One region of the Lysinibacillus sp. G1-3 genome, then DNA from elsewhere that is predicted to be linked to it. Evidence: riboswitches for the same ligand, from Rfam matches in the RefSeq annotation. Region 1 holds a riboswitch; the other holds the start of a gene.
The links. Region 1 has a riboswitch for magnesium ahead of ACVYAD_RS07170 (magnesium transporter CorA family protein). Riboswitches for the same ligand answer to the same signal wherever they lie in the genome.
Positions count from the first base shown of each region.

Region 2: another riboswitch for magnesium. It lies ahead of ACVYAD_RS14095 (magnesium transporter CorA family protein); the one in region 1 lies ahead of ACVYAD_RS07170 (magnesium transporter CorA family protein).

Region 1 is NZ_JBWHYQ010000005.1:239,065-247,810, reverse strand. It holds gene ACVYAD_RS07190 (DUF1292 domain-containing protein) at 261-569, opposite strand; gene ruvX (Holliday junction resolvase RuvX) at 588-1,004, opposite strand; gene ACVYAD_RS07180 (IreB family regulatory phosphoprotein) at 1,007-1,273, opposite strand; gene alaS (alanine--tRNA ligase) at 1,362-4,022, opposite strand; T-box leader at 4,101-4,315, opposite strand; gene ACVYAD_RS07170 (magnesium transporter CorA family protein) at 4,386-5,351, opposite strand; M-box (ykoK) riboswitch at 5,637-5,802, opposite strand; gene hpaB (4-hydroxyphenylacetate 3-monooxygenase, oxygenase component) at 5,907-7,343, opposite strand; gene ACVYAD_RS07160 (hypothetical protein) at 7,687-7,875, shown strand; gene recD2 (SF1B family DNA helicase RecD2) at 7,923-8,746, opposite strand, start outside.
Region 2 is NZ_JBWHYQ010000012.1:26,035-34,780, forward strand. It holds gene ACVYAD_RS14070 (ABC transporter ATP-binding protein) at 1-622, shown strand, start outside; gene ACVYAD_RS14075 (ABC transporter ATP-binding protein) at 619-2,352, shown strand; gene ACVYAD_RS14080 (hypothetical protein) at 2,409-2,780, opposite strand; gene dacB (D-alanyl-D-alanine carboxypeptidase/D-alanyl-D-alanine endopeptidase) at 2,931-4,364, shown strand; gene ACVYAD_RS14090 (hypothetical protein) at 4,678-5,229, shown strand; M-box (ykoK) riboswitch at 5,479-5,647, shown strand; gene ACVYAD_RS14095 (magnesium transporter CorA family protein) at 5,991-6,929, shown strand; gene ACVYAD_RS14100 (LCP family glycopolymer transferase) at 7,725-8,657, shown strand.

The DNA of each region.
Region 1 (8,746 bases):
TATTCTTTCAAAAGTAAAAAAGGAACAAGGAGTGCTTATTGCCATCCTTGTTCCACACTTATCAATTATGCCTCGGCATAATTGCGTCCGGAATCGGCTTTGTGCATGCACAAAAAACTCCTTTCCGATTCCGTGACATCCGCCGGAGGCTTTAACTTCTTTCAGGACACTTGCAGAAAAGTGACTTATAGCCGTATACATCTCTCCACCTATAGAGTTGAGAGATGCATACTGAGAGAAGTTAGTGACTACGATGATGATTATTCTTCGTTTTCATCCTCTAAAGCGTTTAATACGTCTTCTACCATATCCCACTCTGCTTCAGTTTCGATTGGTGTTAACTCACCATCTTCACCATTTTCAGATGGAACAAATGAAGATACGAAGATTTCAACAGAGCCATCCTCATCTTCTTCTGCGCCTACCATAGAGTAAAATACGTATGATTTGCCAAATTCAGCTGATTCATGTACGTGAATCACTTCACAAAGCTGTTCATTTCCGTTCTCATCAATTACTGTAATGTGTTGTACGTGTAGTTCTTCTTCATGGTTATGCTCTTGTGCCATGGCTTGTCACCTCATCAATTAATTTTTGCTATCCAAATAGCCTTGTAAAATCATCACAGCAGCCATTTTATCAATGACTTGCTTACGCTTTTTTCGACTTACGTCTGCTTCGATTAGCATACGCTCAGCAGCCATCGTTGTTAAACGCTCATCCCAAAGCTTAACCGGTAATGAAAATGTTTCTTCTAAAAGCTTTTTATAGTTTTCAGAAGCCTCCCCACGCGGTCCAACCGTATTATTCATGTTTTTCGGGTATCCTACAACAAATTCTGTTATAGCATACTCCTTTACTAGCTCAGCTATTCGCTCAATGCCGAACTCGCCGTTAGCTTCATCAATCTTTACGGTTTCAATACCTTGGGCCGTCCACCCTAAAGCATCACTAACAGCAACGCCAACGGTTTTTGACCCAACGTCTAATCCCATAATTCTCATTTCTAGTCCTCGTTATTCTTTTTAATATAAAACTTAACAAGCTCTTCTAGAATTTCGTCACGCTCAAGCTTGCGAATTAAATTACGAGCATCCTGATGGCGAGGAATATACGCCGGATCACCAGAAAGTAAATAACCGACAATCTGATTGATAGGGTTATATCCCTTTTCCTCTAATGAAGAATGTACTTTCAACATTACCTGCTTGACTTCCTGTTCCATTGATTCTTCTGGAAAATTAAATTTCATAGTTTGATCAAATGAACTCATGACCAGCACCTCGCTTTCAGAAATAAGGAGATGTGCAAAAAAGCTCATCTCCAATTTCTCTTTATTATAACATGTTTTGGCGTATTAATTAAATGGATTTAACATAATCATACACAGAAAGTAGTGCTTCATCAAGTTTTGATGCTTCTTTTGCACCTGCCATCGCCATATCCGGACGACCGCCACCTTTACCACCACATGCTTCTGCTACCATTTTTACGATATTTCCGGCATGGTAATTGCCACCAACTAAATCTTTTGTTACTCCAGCACATAGCATAACTTTTTCGCCATCGACAGCACCAAGAACGATAACAGCCTTAGGCATTTTAGCTTTCAAGTCATCCATCATTTGACGCAGTTGATTGTTGTCCTTCGCTTCAACTTTAGTGGAAAGAACAGTTACATCCCCAAAAGTTTGCGCCGCGTCCACAATAGCTCCTGCTTGTGCGTTGGCAATTTTTTGTGATAATGCTTCATTTTCGCGTTGTAAATCTTTGTAATCAGCTTGCAACGCTTGTACTTTTGTTACAAGATCTTTTGGATTTGCTTTTAATAATGCTGCCGCTTCGTTTAATAAAGCTTCTTCCTCTTTTACGGCTTCATAAGCAACTTTACCTGTCACAGCCTCGATTCGACGAGTACCTGCACCGATACCACCTTCTGAAACAATTTTGAAGAAGCCAATTTCAGAAGAGCGTTTTACGTGTAAACCACCGCAAAGTTCAATAGAGTAATCCCCAATTGATACAACGCGAACGATATCGCCATATTTCTCACCGAATAGTGCCATCGCTCCCATAGCTTTCGCTTCATCGATGCCTTTTTCTTCAATAACGACTTCTATATCATCCCACACTTTTTCATTTACAATACGTTCAATTTGTTGTAATTCCTCTTTTGTCACTTGTCCAAAGTGAGAGAAATCAAAGCGTAAACGGTCTGGTCCTACATATGACCCAGCTTGGCTAACATGGTCGCCTAGTACATCTTTTAATGCACGTTGCATAATATGTGTTGCTGTATGGTTTTTAATAATTAAATTACGTTCATCACGGTTAACTACTGCTTTTACAGCATCTTCAACATGCATTTCTCCTGATTCTACAAGTACAGTATGAAGCGGCTGACCATTTGGAGCTTTTTGTACATCTTTAACAATGGCAGTAAAGCTATCATTAGCAATCACACCGCTATCTGCAATTTGACCACCCATTTCAGCATAGAATGGTGTTTTAGCTAAAATAACTAATGCTTCTTGCCCTTCAGATGCTACTTTTGATACTTGGCCGTTCACAATGATCGCTGCCACTTCTGTTTCTGTCGTTAATGTATCATAGCCTACAAATTCACTTGCAACCGTCAAGTTTGCTAGCACTTCGTTTTGTACTTGCATAGAATCCACATCTTGACGAGCTGCACGTGCGCGTTCACGTTGTGCTTCCATTGCTACCCCAAAGCCTTCATGATCTACCTTCATGCCTACTTCTTCCGCATACTCTTCTGTTAATTCAATTGGGAAACCGTAAGTATCATATAAACGGAATGCATCTGCACCCGGAATATAGTCATGGCCCGCTGCTTTTTGAGCTTCTACCACTTCGTTAAAGATAGCAAGACCACCGTCTAATGTTTCATGGAAGCGAAGTTCTTCATTTTTAATAACACGTTGTATAAACTCGCATTTTTCCGTTACTTCTGGGTAGAAATCATTCATAATTTCACCAACAGTTGGTACTAATTCAAACATAAATGGCTTCTCAATACCAATTTGTTTTGCATAGCGCACAGCACGACGTAGTAAACGACGTAATACATATCCACGACCTTCATTTGAAGGAAGAGCACCATCCCCAATAGCAAACGCCACTGTACGAATATGGTCAGCGATTACTTTAAATGGTGTATTGATATCTTCTTCTGAACCGAAGATTTCACTTAGTGCTACTTCACCTGGACGTTTGTATTTGCGATTTGCTAACTGCTCGATTTTTTCAATAATAGGCATGAATAAATCAGTATCAAAGTTCGTTGGAACATTTTGAACTACCGATACGATACGCTCTAGCCCCATACCAGTATCAATATTTTGCTTCGGAAGTGGTGTATATGTGCCATCAGGATTATGGTTGAATTGAGAGAACACCAAGTTCCAAATTTCTAGATAGCGTTCATTTTCACCACCTGGATACATTTCTGGATCAGTTTCATCTGAACCATATTCTTCCCCACGGTCATAAAAAATTTCTGAGTTAGGACCTGAAGGACCTTCACCGATATCCCAGAAGTTCCCTTCTAGACGGATTAAGCGCTCTTCCGGAATACCAATTTCGTTATGCCAAACGTCATACGCTTCTTGGTCTTCAGGATGGATCGTAATCGATAAAAGTTCTGGATCAAAGCCCATCCATTTTTTATTCGTTAAGAACTCCCAAGCATAATGAATAGCTTCTTTTTTAAAGTAATCACCAATTGAGAAGTTACCTAACATTTCAAAAAACGTATGGTGACGAGCTGTTTTACCTACGTTTTCAATATCGTTTGTACGAATTGATTTTTGGGCATTTGTAATACGTGGATTTTCAGGAATGATACGACCATCGAAATATGGTTTAAGTGTTGCAACACCTGAGTTAATCCAAAGTAATGATGGGTCATTGATCGGCACAAGTGGTGCTGATGGCTCATGATGATGGCCTTTTTCTTTAAAGAATTCTAGATACATGCGGCGAATTTCTACTGCTTTCATTTGAAAAGTTCCTCCCTATATGTTTTGTAAAATTACGAGATGAATCCGCAAATAAACATAAAAAAGCCCTCATCCCCAAAAAGGGACGAGGACTTGTAATTTGTCTCGCGGTACCACCCTAGTTGTAAGTAAAAGTATACTTACCTCTTTAGCACTTGTAACGTAAGTGAACGGCAGGGATTAACTGCACTCTGGAGTAGCTTTCGGTATTCGTTATAGTGAGGATTTTTTCAGCCAAGAAATCCCTTTCTTTTACACGCACAAATACGTACTTATTCCATCATCGTTTTTTACAATTTTCTAACGAGAATTATAAAAAAAATATGTTCTTCTGTCAATTGGCACTATAATTGCTAATCATAACTAAGCAATCATTTTTTTAAAATAAGCCCACATTCCCCAAGTAAAAATGACTAGGAACACACTAATTGTTATTGTTGCTATTGGGGAATCTTGATATGGCAACGGAACATTCATTCCAAAAAAGCTTGTAATTACTGATAAAGGCAACATGATAGTCGAAATGACAGTTAATAAATTGAGCTTTTCAATCGATTTACCACTTATAATAGAAAAATACGTATCTAGCGTACTATTTACCAAATCTCTATAAGTTTCTGTTGATTCTACAATTCGTTCTAGATGGTCATTTAAATCTTTATAGAAAGGTATATTTCCCTCACGAATTTCAAATTTCCACTGACCATTACTATTTGAAAAAATTCTTTTTTGCGGCATAATTGCTTGTCGAATTAAAATAATAGTTCGTTTTAATGCAAGGAATTCTTCTGTAACTTCTTTTGGTTCATATTCATATATTTCTTCTTCAAGCTCATCTATCCGTGCTCTAATTCTTTCTAAAACCGGGAAATATTCATCCGTAATTCCATCGATAATCGTATGCAATAGAAAATCGGAACCCTTATCTAAATACTTTGTACTGTTTAAGCAAACATTCTCTATGTGACCTAGCCATTTAAGTTTCTGTTTATGAACCGTTACAACATAGTTAGGACCCATAAAAATATTTAATTCTACTGTTGTTATTTCATTGCTGCTTTTTTCGTTATAAATTGGTGCATGAAAAACGAAAAATTTATATTCGCCGTAATTATCCATCTTAGGACGTGAGCCTTCATGAAGGCAATCCTCAACTGCTAATGGGTGGAAACCAAATATTTCGGCTATATCATTCAATTCATTGTAGTTGTATGCATATAAATCAACCCATAACAAATCCTCTGTATGAAGGTTATGGTTAAATTTTTTAATATCAAAATTATGCTGTACTGTGTTATTTCCTTTTTTAAAATAATTAATTTTAATCATTGTTCTTCACCTCATGTTTTATTATTTAAGGGAAACAAACAGGTGACGTTATTGATTGTAATTTAGCTTGTTTTAGAAGCATTTCTCATCAATACCCATTTGTTTTGGCGATAAGAAATCGACAATCCTTACTTGTTTACTACTACTTAACATTTTCGTATTCGGTTCAGGGCTACTATCCATTTCTCATCACCTTCCTTAAATAACAAAAACACGCCTTCTACGAATGAAGGCGTGTTGAATACACATAACAAAGAACAGTATCGTTAAAAACACTACTCTGCTTTCTTCCTTCAAACGTTGAGTTTTAGCACTATGCGGCATAGGGATTACACCAGCTACGTTAAAAAACACCTTATTTCGATGATTTCTGTTGACCCATTGGCGTCTCTCGACATTTTTGGGCAGTAGCGTATCTCCAGCATAGGAGCCTCACCTAACGAAGGGATTGCTATTTAGTTATTTTATAGTTCCTGTAAATCATAGTGTAAAGTAAAGTAATTGTCAAACAAATAAGAAAAATAAATAGTATTGCTAGTTCTGACTTCTGGAAAATTAATTGTTATTTTTTAAAAAATTATCTACACGACTAACTAATTCTTCCCTATTGTAAGAATTATAAAGCGCGCTAGCTAAACGGACAGGGTCTCCAAAGAAAAAACGCTCATACAGTGTTTGTCGAGTACCAAAGTTACTCATCGTTAAATCCCACGCTAAACGGAATTTTTCAACGCGCTCCTCTCCACCATCTTGAAAAGACTGCAAATAATGCTCAAGGTCGCTGTCATCCGACGCAAATGCTTTTTCACTTGGAATGGACATTAATCCGCTCGCGCCAAGTAACTGGATAATTTCTGTAAAAGTCGGATACACTTTAGGAAAAATCTGAATAGCTACTTGTACTGTCGCATGGTCAGGTCTTAGAAAACCAAAAGCATCTCTTTTTGCTTCTATTTCAGACTTTAACAGTAAAGCCTTCATCGTTTCTAATGCCACGATAATATCAACAACCTTTTGCTGCACATGTTGGTATTCGCCGATATTTATCGTATTTACAATTGATTGTACAACACCTAAGACAAATTCCGTTTTGGCAATTTGACGTGTAAGAACTTGATGTAAACTATATGTTTGAAAACCACTTACGTTCAAAAAGTTATTGGCAACTTCCACATTCTCATAATAAAAGACGCGGTCCCACGGTACTACAACATTATCAAATACAACGATTGCATCCATTTCCTCGTAACGACTACTTAATGGATAATCAAAAGCCGATTCCCCTCCGACAAATGATTGCCTACATAAAAACTTTAATCCTTTTGTATTACTTGGTATTGAGAAAGCAAATCCTTTACCTTCATCATAGCCATTTGTTGATATAACAAGGAGTTCGTCTGTAATTCCTCCTTGTGTCGCTAGCAGTCTCGCACCTTTAATTACTAACCCTTCACTCGTTTTATCTACAATTTTAGCAGCTATAATAACATCTTCATCTTCATAATAAAATTTTCGGCGATTTACTTGTGGCTCGATGAATGTATGTGTCATAGTTAAATCATTTTCACGGGCATACTCATAAAATTTTAATAAATGCTGAGGGAAACAATTTGGCTTATCTTTTAAATACTCCGCAGCGGATGCTAAAGCCATTAATGTCGTATTCATATAATCCGGACTTCTACCCATAAGGCCATTATTGGATAATGCCCATTGTCGTGCAGCATTACGTCTTTTCACGAGATCTTCGACTGCCATCACCTGAAGAAAAGACATACCAACACGGTTATTACTTGATGGCGAAACAAATGTCATCTCCTCGAACAATGCATCTTCATTCTGTAAATCAAAAAGCCTTGCCTGACTCTTCATAACCCCTTTAAATGCTGGATGCTCCGACACTTTCCCTGTGACAACCTTCCCATCAATCGAAATGTAGGTTTGCAAAGCGTCAATACGGTCAATATATTGCTGTCCTGTAATTACTGGCATGCAGTCACCCCTAAACGTCACAAATGATTTTATACTAATTTAGTATATGAAACTTCCTAATTTAGGTTCCGTCTCAGCAAACTGTATTATATCAGATCTCAAATTTCACAAACTGTACCACTATATAAACACAGTTGAAAATCCGACTTTATTGCATGATTTTTCAGTTACTTTAGAGAAAAACGGTTTCAATCAGCACTTTTTAAACAAGTTCGTTTTTGCGACACATTCACGAAAAAGTCTCCTTTGACTAGTACAGAATTGCTAGATTTTTTATTTATGCAGGTGTAAGATAGCTTCGAAACCAAAACGAAAACATCTTTTAAATAAAAGGAGAATATATATGAATAAACAAATCCTCTCGTACGTAGCTCAAATGGAAGCTGCTTTAATGAACAAAATGGAGGATCATAATGAAGAGAATCTTTTATTTTCTATAGCTTCAGATTTGATTGCCAAAGAAAAAGATCAATTTAAAAATGTGTGCCAAGCATATGAAGTAGTAAAACATCACTTAGTTGGTATTCACTAATCGTACAACAAAACCCGATCAATTCAGAATTGATCGGGTTTTGTATTTTACTCATCTAAGAAATCATATGGTGAGATACCATCCATGCCAATCAATGGATGGATATATGATTCTGTTTCTACAGTTAGCTTGAAATCTATGGCTTGTTTTTCATTTTGTAAATCTTCGTTTACTGGATTCATTTTTACTTCTACAATTTCCTCGGCAATATCCATTGGATTGAGCCTTGCACGTAGAGACGTAAAGCGCTGTAAATCATCTGTACGCTGTAAGCCATCCGCTAGTACATCAGGCTCACCACATAAAATTAAGAAATTTTTCGCACGCGTAATACCTGTATATAGCAAATTACGACGCAGCATTTTAGAATACCCTCGTACAACCGGCATAATAACTGTTTGGAACTCAGATCCTTGGGATTTATGAATAGAACAACAGTAGGCAAGGGTCAATTGATTGAGGTCACTACGTTGATACGTCACTTCAATACCGTCGAATGATACAACAAGTAAATCTTGTTTCTCAATTGTTTCCTTGGCCTTGATAATACTAATTACCTCACCCATATCACCATTAAAAACATTACTTTCAGGTTGATTGACAAGCTGTAAGACTTTATCCTTTATTCGATATGTGACATCCCCAAAGACGAGCTCTTTTCTAGTACCCGTATCGTTTGGATTAATGAGCTCCTGAATCATTTTATTTAAATTATCTATTCCTGCTGGACCTTTGTACATTGGTGCAAGCACTTGGATATTTCTGATTTCTTGACCTTTCGCAACTGCACTTTTCACAACTTGAGTGACAACGCTTGCTACTTGATCTGATGCGGCTTTAATAAATGAACGATCAGACGTTTTTAACGTTA
Region 2 (8,746 bases), on a different contig from region 1:
AGCGGGAAAAACGACTTTCCTGCGACAATTATTACGTGAGTATCCAATCGGCGAGGGACAGCTATCGATTGATGGAGTAGATATTGCTGCACAAACGAAGGAACAGTTACTCGATTGGATTGGTTATGTTCCACAAGATCATGTTCTATTCTCACGTACTATTCGTGAAAATATTTTATTTGGGAAAGAAGATGCTACACAGTCTGAATTGCATCAGGCGATTCGTTCTGCATACTTTGAAAAAGATTTAAAAAATTTACCAATGGGCCTTGAGACACTTGTTGGTGAAAAGGGTGTATCTCTTTCAGGTGGTCAAAAGCAACGTGTTTCCATTGCGCGTGCTCTTATTAAAGACCCTGAAATTTTAATGCTTGATGACTCGCTTTCTGCTGTAGACGCCAAGACGGAGGCAAGAATTATTGAAAATATACAGCGAGAACGACAAGATAAAACGACGATTATTACTACGCATCGTTTATCAGGAATTCAACATGCCGATTTAATTATCGTGCTAGATGAAGGCCAAATTGTAGAGCAGGGAACACATGAGCAGCTTCTTTCACAACAAGGATGGTATAAAGAGCAATTTGACCGTCAGCAGCTTGAAGGAGGTGCCTCATGAGTACAAGTCAACGTTTAACACGCTATGCAATGTATTTTAAAAAGACGATTCTACTAGGATTATTTTTCTTAACAATCGCCGTCTTTACGGAGCTTGTTGGGCCGTTTATTGCAAAGCATATTATTGATAATTACATGACAATTGGTCACATTGAATTAAAACCAATTACTTGGTTATTACTTGTCTACTTACTTTTAGCAATAGCTACAGCTGTTTTACGCTATTTTATGTATATTTATTTACAAATGGGTGCCAACCGTGTTGTACAAAAATTACGTAAGGATGTATTTGAGCATATTCAAACATTGCCAATTCAATACTTCGATAATTTACCAGCAGGGAAAATTGTAGCCCGTGTAACGAATGATACCGAGGCTGTTCGTAATTTATACGTTCAAGTACTGTCAAACTTCGTTACGAGTTTTATTTCTATTGTGGGTGTTTATATCGCACTCTTCATTTTAAATTGGAAAATGGCATTGTTAGCATTGACAATGATACCAGTCGTTTATTTTTGGATGATTTTATACCGTAAAGTGGCCTCGAAATATAATGATGTCATCAGAACGAAAATTGCCGATATTAACGCAATGATTAATGAATCGATTCAAGGAATGACAATTATTCAAGCATTCCGTCGTGAGCAGCAAATGACGAAGGAATTTGATGATATGAATAATGAGCATTATGCATATGAACGCAAGCTACTTTTCCTTGATTCTGCAACGTCTTTCAACCTTGTTAATACATTAAGACTAATTATGTTTACGGTCTTTATTTTCTACTTTAGTACACAGTCATTTACGGCCACGGAAGTTATTTCTGCGGGGACACTATATGCCTTTGTCGATTATTTAACGAGATTATTTAATCCAATCACGAATATCGTCAATCAATTTTCTCAGCTTGAGCGCTCACTCGTTGCAGGGAAGCGTGTCTTTGAAGTGTTAGATACGAACGGGGAGCCAGTAGCTGAAAAAAGTATGCCTCGATATAAAGGAAATGTGGTATTCAAAGATGTTTCCTTTGCCTATAAAAATGATGATTACGTATTGAAAAATTTATCATTTGAAGCACACCAAGGTGAAACAATTGCCTTAGTAGGCCATACAGGATCTGGGAAAAGCTCTATTATGAACTTATTGTTCCGTTTCTATGACCCATCTCTAGGGAAAATTACGATTGATGGAATCGACATCACTTCGGTTCCTCGTCAAACGATGCGTGAACATATGGGTATTGTTTTACAGGATCCATACTTATTTACAGGTACTATTGCTTCGAACGTTAGCCTAAATAACCCTAAAATTTCACGAGAAAAAATAGAAGCGTCATTAAAGGCTGTTGGGGGAGAACGTGTTTTAGCGAACTTGCCAGATGGCTATGATGAGCCTGTTATTGAGAAGGGGAGCACATTGTCATCCGGGCAACGTCAGTTAATTTCCTTTGCGCGTGCCCTTGCCTTTGACCCGGCAATTTTAATTTTAGATGAGGCTACTTCTAATATAGATACGGAAACAGAGGAGATTATTCAGCATGCGATGGATGTACTGAAAAAAGGACGTACAACATTTATTATCGCTCACCGACTTTCTACTATTAAAAATGCCGATCGTATTCTTGTGTTAGATCGAGGCAAGATTGTCGAGCGTGGCACACATGATGAGCTATTAGTACAAGGTGGCATTTATGAAAAAATGTATCAAATGCAGGCGAATTCATTGCAATAATACTTAAACTCCGACAAGATGAAAGCCTCACTTTGAGAAAAAGTGAGGCTTTCTATTTAAGATTTTACATTTTTAAAGACATTGACAAAAAAGAACAGTACGGAAATTGCTACTGAGATACCGCCACCAGATACAAAGAGCTCAAATAACCAGCTTGGTACATCTATATGAACCATCATCATACCGACCAAGAGGAACGGCAATCCGAGATTGTAGAACCAAAATTGTGCTTTTGCCAGTCCAGTCTCGGCTGCATCTTTATATATTGAATAAATTAAACCGATTAAACCAGTTGTAAGCCAACCTACTACACCGATGTGGGCGTGTGTCGCCGTCCATTCGAGTTGAATTGTATAATGCATAAACAGTCCAAAAGCCAAAACAATCACTAAATATAAGACTGAAATCTTTATCCATTTAGCACCCATTTATAAACAACTCCTTTCCCGAAATGATTTAGCTAGCTATTACAGTTTATTCTTGTCGAATAAAAAAGTTGACATATTATTTTTTGTGAAAAATGCTGATTTTTCCTGTGGGATAAAGTGTTGAAGTAAAAATTGCCAATTGGAGGGTCTATGAAAAAGAAAATTATTTTTTTTATGATTATTTTAATGGTTTGTTGTTTGCCAATCACCTTTTTTGTGAAGGAAAGAGCTCGAAAGCAAACGATGACAACAAAAGTGAATAGCGTCATTGCTGGAAATTGGAAGAACAATGAGTATAGTATAACAGTACGAGATATAGAAACTGGGGAAGTACTTTACAATAGAAATGGAGATAAAATGATACGCCCTGCTTCTTCGCTCAAGCTTTTAGTTAGCGCTGCTGCTTTGGATTTATTAGGGCCTGACTATCGCTTTGCTACGAAGACATATGTCGATGGTACAATTGAAGATGGTGTTCTTCACGGTAATATTTATATACAAGGCGGGGGAGATCCAACGCTTTTACCTGTTCATTTAGAATCGTTTTCAAATGAACTGAAAAAGATGGGTATTTCGAAAATTACGGGTTCCTTAATCGGGGATGATACTTGGTTTGATGCAGATCGTTTACCGAAGGGAATTGTACCTGAAGAAGAGGATCAATCTTATGCTTCGCGCATTTCGGCATTAACGATTTCGCCAAATGATCAGTATGATATTGCAACTGTGCAAGTGAAAGTGACAGGCTCAAAGGTTGGTACTACGGGTAATGTCCAGCTTGTTCCGTTTGCAAGTACTATTCCGGTAGTCAACAAAACAAAAGTTGTGAACAAGGACGAGAAAAGTACAGTGAAAATTACAAGAGAATACGGTACAGATCAAATCATTGTAACAGGTAACTTACCAGCAGATTCACAGGAAAGTACAAATGTAGCTGTCTATCATCCAACGCTATATACACTTGACGTATTCCGAGAAAAATTAATAGCGAAAGGTATCCAAACAATGCCTCTTGAAACTGGAAAGGTACCTGAGAATGCACAACAAGTAGCTATTTCATTTTCAAAGCCATTACAGGATATTAACTTTATGTATTTAAAGCTAAGCATTAATGGGATGGGTGATATGTTTACTAAACAACTCGGGCGAAAGTTACTTGGTGAAGGAAGCTGGTCGGCTGGCATTAAAGCAATTCGGTCGTATGGTAATGATATTGGGCTTAATATGGAGCATTGGTATATTGAAGATGGTTCAGGTTTAAGTCATCAAAATCGAGTAAGCAGTATGCAAGTAAGTCTATTATTATATAACGTTCGCAATAAATCCTGGTATTCCTCATATTTAGATGCATTACCGCATGCAGGAAGAAAGGGCAACCTTGTTGGTGCGACTTTAGAAAATCGTATGAAGGGCTATAGTGTATCTGCTAAAACAGGCTATATTTCTGGAACATATGCTTTGTGTGGCTATGTAAAAGGAAAGAGTGGCAAGTGGTATATCTTTAGTATTTTGACACAGGCCAATAAAACTTCAGCTATCCCAACTATTGATGAAATTGTCAAACAGATTGCAAATGAAATGTAAAAATGTTGAACAATATAGTTTAATTTCTTTCAGCAGATGTTTTGTAGCGAAAGGGAAGCGTCAGAGCAATGTATTTGTTAAAAGTCAAGAAATGAGCAACATTATAATATGCTATTTTTTAAGCTGAAATAATTTTGATATTAGTTCAGCTTTTATTTGTGTTTTAAGATAAAGTTTGAGTATATTTAATAAAAGTATAGTATTGGTAATTTTTTCTACCCGTTATTCAATTAACGGCGCAGGATAGTTGATGAAGGAATTAATGTAACTGAACAGGACACACTAATCCTAAATATAATTTAGGGTGATGAAATTGAATAAAATCATTCCTCCTCTATTGGTTTTTATTTGTGGGTGGAATTACGGAATAGTAAATGCTAATCCAAACGACACACCAACTTCTTTTGAGGAAGGGTTCACAAAAGCTAGATATAAATCTGTGAAAAAAGCAGTAAATGAATTTGAAAATCATTTTAAATGTGATGTAAAGTTGCCCGAAATATTGCCTTCAATTTCTTTCACACATCAATCGTGGATTCACGAAGTTAAAATACCAATTGCTGCAAGTCAGTTATTGATGCGTAGTGGTAAATCTGCAGATATTTTAATGGGTAAGTTAGAAGACGAACTAGGGAAAATTGATCATTTTGTCGATCAAGCACTGTATTACTCGCGTCTTGATTCTTTTTCAAAAGATTATTTTATTCAAGCAATTTCGTTAGAAACTGTGACGGGAGCTAGTATGAAAAAATATGCCAAGACGTTTATTGCAAAACGTCTTCAGTTTGAACGTACAAACTTGCAGCTTCTTGTTGAGAGCGACCCAAAATGGTTATCATTTATCGTGGATCAAATTGTGAGTTAAAAGGAAAGCCCAGCGAATTTATTGCAATTGAGTTGCGTAGGCAGCTCTTTTTTTCTTATTGAATTACGGAGTAGGTTAGTTTAAGAGTGTTGTTTAACTTGTGTTCAACAATCGGCCATTGAATTGAATGGCAATTAAAAGGAAACTCGGATTTTTAAAATAAAAGCACATTAATAGCCTAATAATTATAGGGCTAGAAATATAATGTTGACTAATCTTAATGGCAGGTGTATGATTTCAAAGTTAAAAGTAAATCCTCGTTAGGTGAGGCTCCTATACAAACATAGGCTACTGCCCGGAAATATCGAAAGATGCCAATGGGTAGAACAGGAACTGTCGAATTAAGGCTTTTCTTAAGGTAGCTAAGGATTTTTCCTTTACGTTGTATAGTGCCAAAGCTCTACTGTGGGGGAGAAGAAAAGTATTTTTTAGTTTGCTAATCTAACTCTCTAGGAATTTATCTAGAGGGTTTTTTATTTTGAAAGGGGGAACATTTACATTGGATAGTAGTAGTGAAAGGTGTCAAAAATGTTTATCTTCTATTAATTTTCTGTTTAGTGAGACTGCAAATCTACGGTACTTCAACATGTTCTCCTGTTTTAGTTTATATTTACCAAATTATGTAGAACATGTAATGTTCAAAGATGCTTATTTAACATATTAAAGGTACATGGCAGTTTTCGATTTAGCAACGATCTCAGTTTACAGGAAGAAATTTTTATCTAAAACAATCGTTAATAAATCGAAAGGATGGAAAAAACATGTTGAAAATATATAAAACTGATTTTGCTAGAAAAACAAATGAGATTGCTCAAATTGAGATGGGTTGCTGGATAAATCTTATTGCTCCTTCGAAAGAAGAACTTATTGAGGTATCACAACTTTGTGATATCCCAATTGAATTTTTAGAGGACCCGTTGGATTTAGAAGAAAGCGCTCGAATTCAGTATGATGAAGTAACGAAAAATACATTAATTATTACTGATTTTCCGACTATAGATGTTAATAACGATCAATTTGATTCATATATTACCATTCCTATTGGAATAGTTTTAGGAACGGATTACATTGTTACAGTATGTAACCGAGCGAGCGACTTTTTAGAACAATTAATCAAGAAAAATGTTAATACTTCAATGAAGAGTCGTTTTGTTTTAGAAATATTAATGTCAATTTCAACTCTGTTTATTGAAAAATTAAAACAGGTCAACAAACAACGTCTTAAAATAGAGAATAATTTACGTGATTCATTAACGAATAAGCAACTCTATAATTTAATGGAGATTGAAAAGAGTTTAGTTTATTTTCTCACATCATTAAAGGCTAATGGGGATGTTTTAACCAAACTGTTTCGTATCAATTCAATAAAGTTTTATGAAAATGATAAAGAGCTTCTAGAAGATGTAATAATTGAAAATAATCAAGGAATTGAAACCACAGAATTATATACAAGAATTTTGAACAGTATAACAGGGTCGTATTCTTCACTAATATCTAATGAATTGAATAATACAATGAAAACTCTTACGTTATTTACAGTTTTTTTAACTCTTCCAACACTTGTATTTAGTTTCTTTGGTATGAATGTTACCTTACCTATTGCTGATAAAGATCCAGTGTCTTGGATCATTACTCTGGTAATAGCATTAATTTTTGTTATTTGGATTGGATTGGCACTATGGAGAAGAAGAATATTCTAATTGCTGCATTTAATTTATAAAAGGCAGTCAATTTATAAACAAGATTAAGTTTCGAAATTAAAGACTGTGAATCAATATACTCATGGTAGATTTAGTAAAAGAGGAACTTAGTGATTTTAGGACGGAGGTCAAATTATAGATATTCCATTAAATGGCGCGATTGTTTAATAAGCGTCGCTGTTCTGTTTAAATTAACAGTGCAATATAGTTGACTAAAAATGGGTTTAAAACGGTTGAGTATTGACATCACTTGATGTAGGTGAATTCACGTAAGAATTAGCTTTAAAGCGGTGTCATCTTATACAGTCAAAAGAAAAATAAAAGCTCTAGTTTAAAAAAATGCTAGAGCTTTTATTTTTCTTTTTTCTTCTTTTCAACATGTTCAGATTTTAAGTGCGAGCCTAAATTAAATACACTATATCCACCCAAAATGAGTGCTAGAATTTTTTTATCATCGGGGTTTCTGTATCTGTAACTATCGTATTGGTTTAATTGTTCTATTGTTACCATTTTTTTAAATGGAGTTTTTGCACTTGTTGATAAATAAAGGTTGAAGGTGATTAAGAGTGCTAGTTAAAAAAACAAAGTGGCATCATATAAGTCCTTTTATCGTAATGTTAGCTGGTATTAAATAATCGAAGTTTATTTTACAAATAAAGTAATATTATGTGTTATTAGTAAATATTAGTGTACGTCTTTTTTTCGTCCGATATGCATATAATTAGACTATATTAACTTTTTTCCAACTTAATACGTCAAAAAGTAGGGTAAATTTTTGCAAGAGAGGACTTATGTATGGAAAAAAACACAAAACGCACTAAAGAAAAAAAGAGCAAGAAGAAAATTTTGCTTTGGATAGTAGGTGGCTTATTAACGATTTTTTTAATTTTTATAGGTACTGCTTATTACACTATCCAAAAAACAATGAATAAAATAAATACACCATTAATTGAAACAACAGATGAAAGTAAAGAACAAAAAATAGTTACGAAAAAAGACCCGTTTTCCGTGTTAATGCTTGGAGTGGATGAACGAAAAGATGACAGTGGACGTTCTGACACGATGATTGTCATTACAGTGAACCCTGAAAAACAAACGATGAAGATGCTCAGTATACCTCGAGACACTCGTACTGAAATTATTGGACATAATTCCGTCGATAAAATCAACCATGCCTATGCATTTGGAGGTGTCCCAATGGCAGTCGATACGGTGGAGCATTTTTTAGATATACCTATTGATTATTATGTGTTTGTTAATATGGATGGCTTCCTGCAAATTATTGACACGATTGGTGGGGTGACCATTGAGAATGACATGGACTTAACCTTTGATTCTTATCATTATCCGAAGGGTGAGATAACTTTAGATGGTGATAATGCACTGATCTTCTCACGTATTCGTTATGAAGATCCTCGTGGTGATTTCGGTCGTCAAATTCGCCAACGACAAATTATTGAAGCGGTTTTGAAAAAAGCCTCATCGAAATCTTCTATATTATTAAAGGCTTCAGATATGCTTGATGTAGTAGGAGATAATGTTCGTATGAATTTTACGATGAAGGATTTAATTCAATTACAAAGTATTTATAAAAATATGGATGGTAATCTTGAGCAATTGTCATTTAAAGAGGGAGATGGCAAAAGAATTGATAACATATGGTATTTCATCCCTAAAGAGACCGAACTAGAAAAAATAAAATCGGAATTAAAAGCGCATTTGCAATAAAAGAGTAACAATTTGAGTACGATAGTTGTAAACTTTTTGACAATGAGGGGAGGGAGATACATGAATGGAAGGACCCAGGTGCTTAGGTA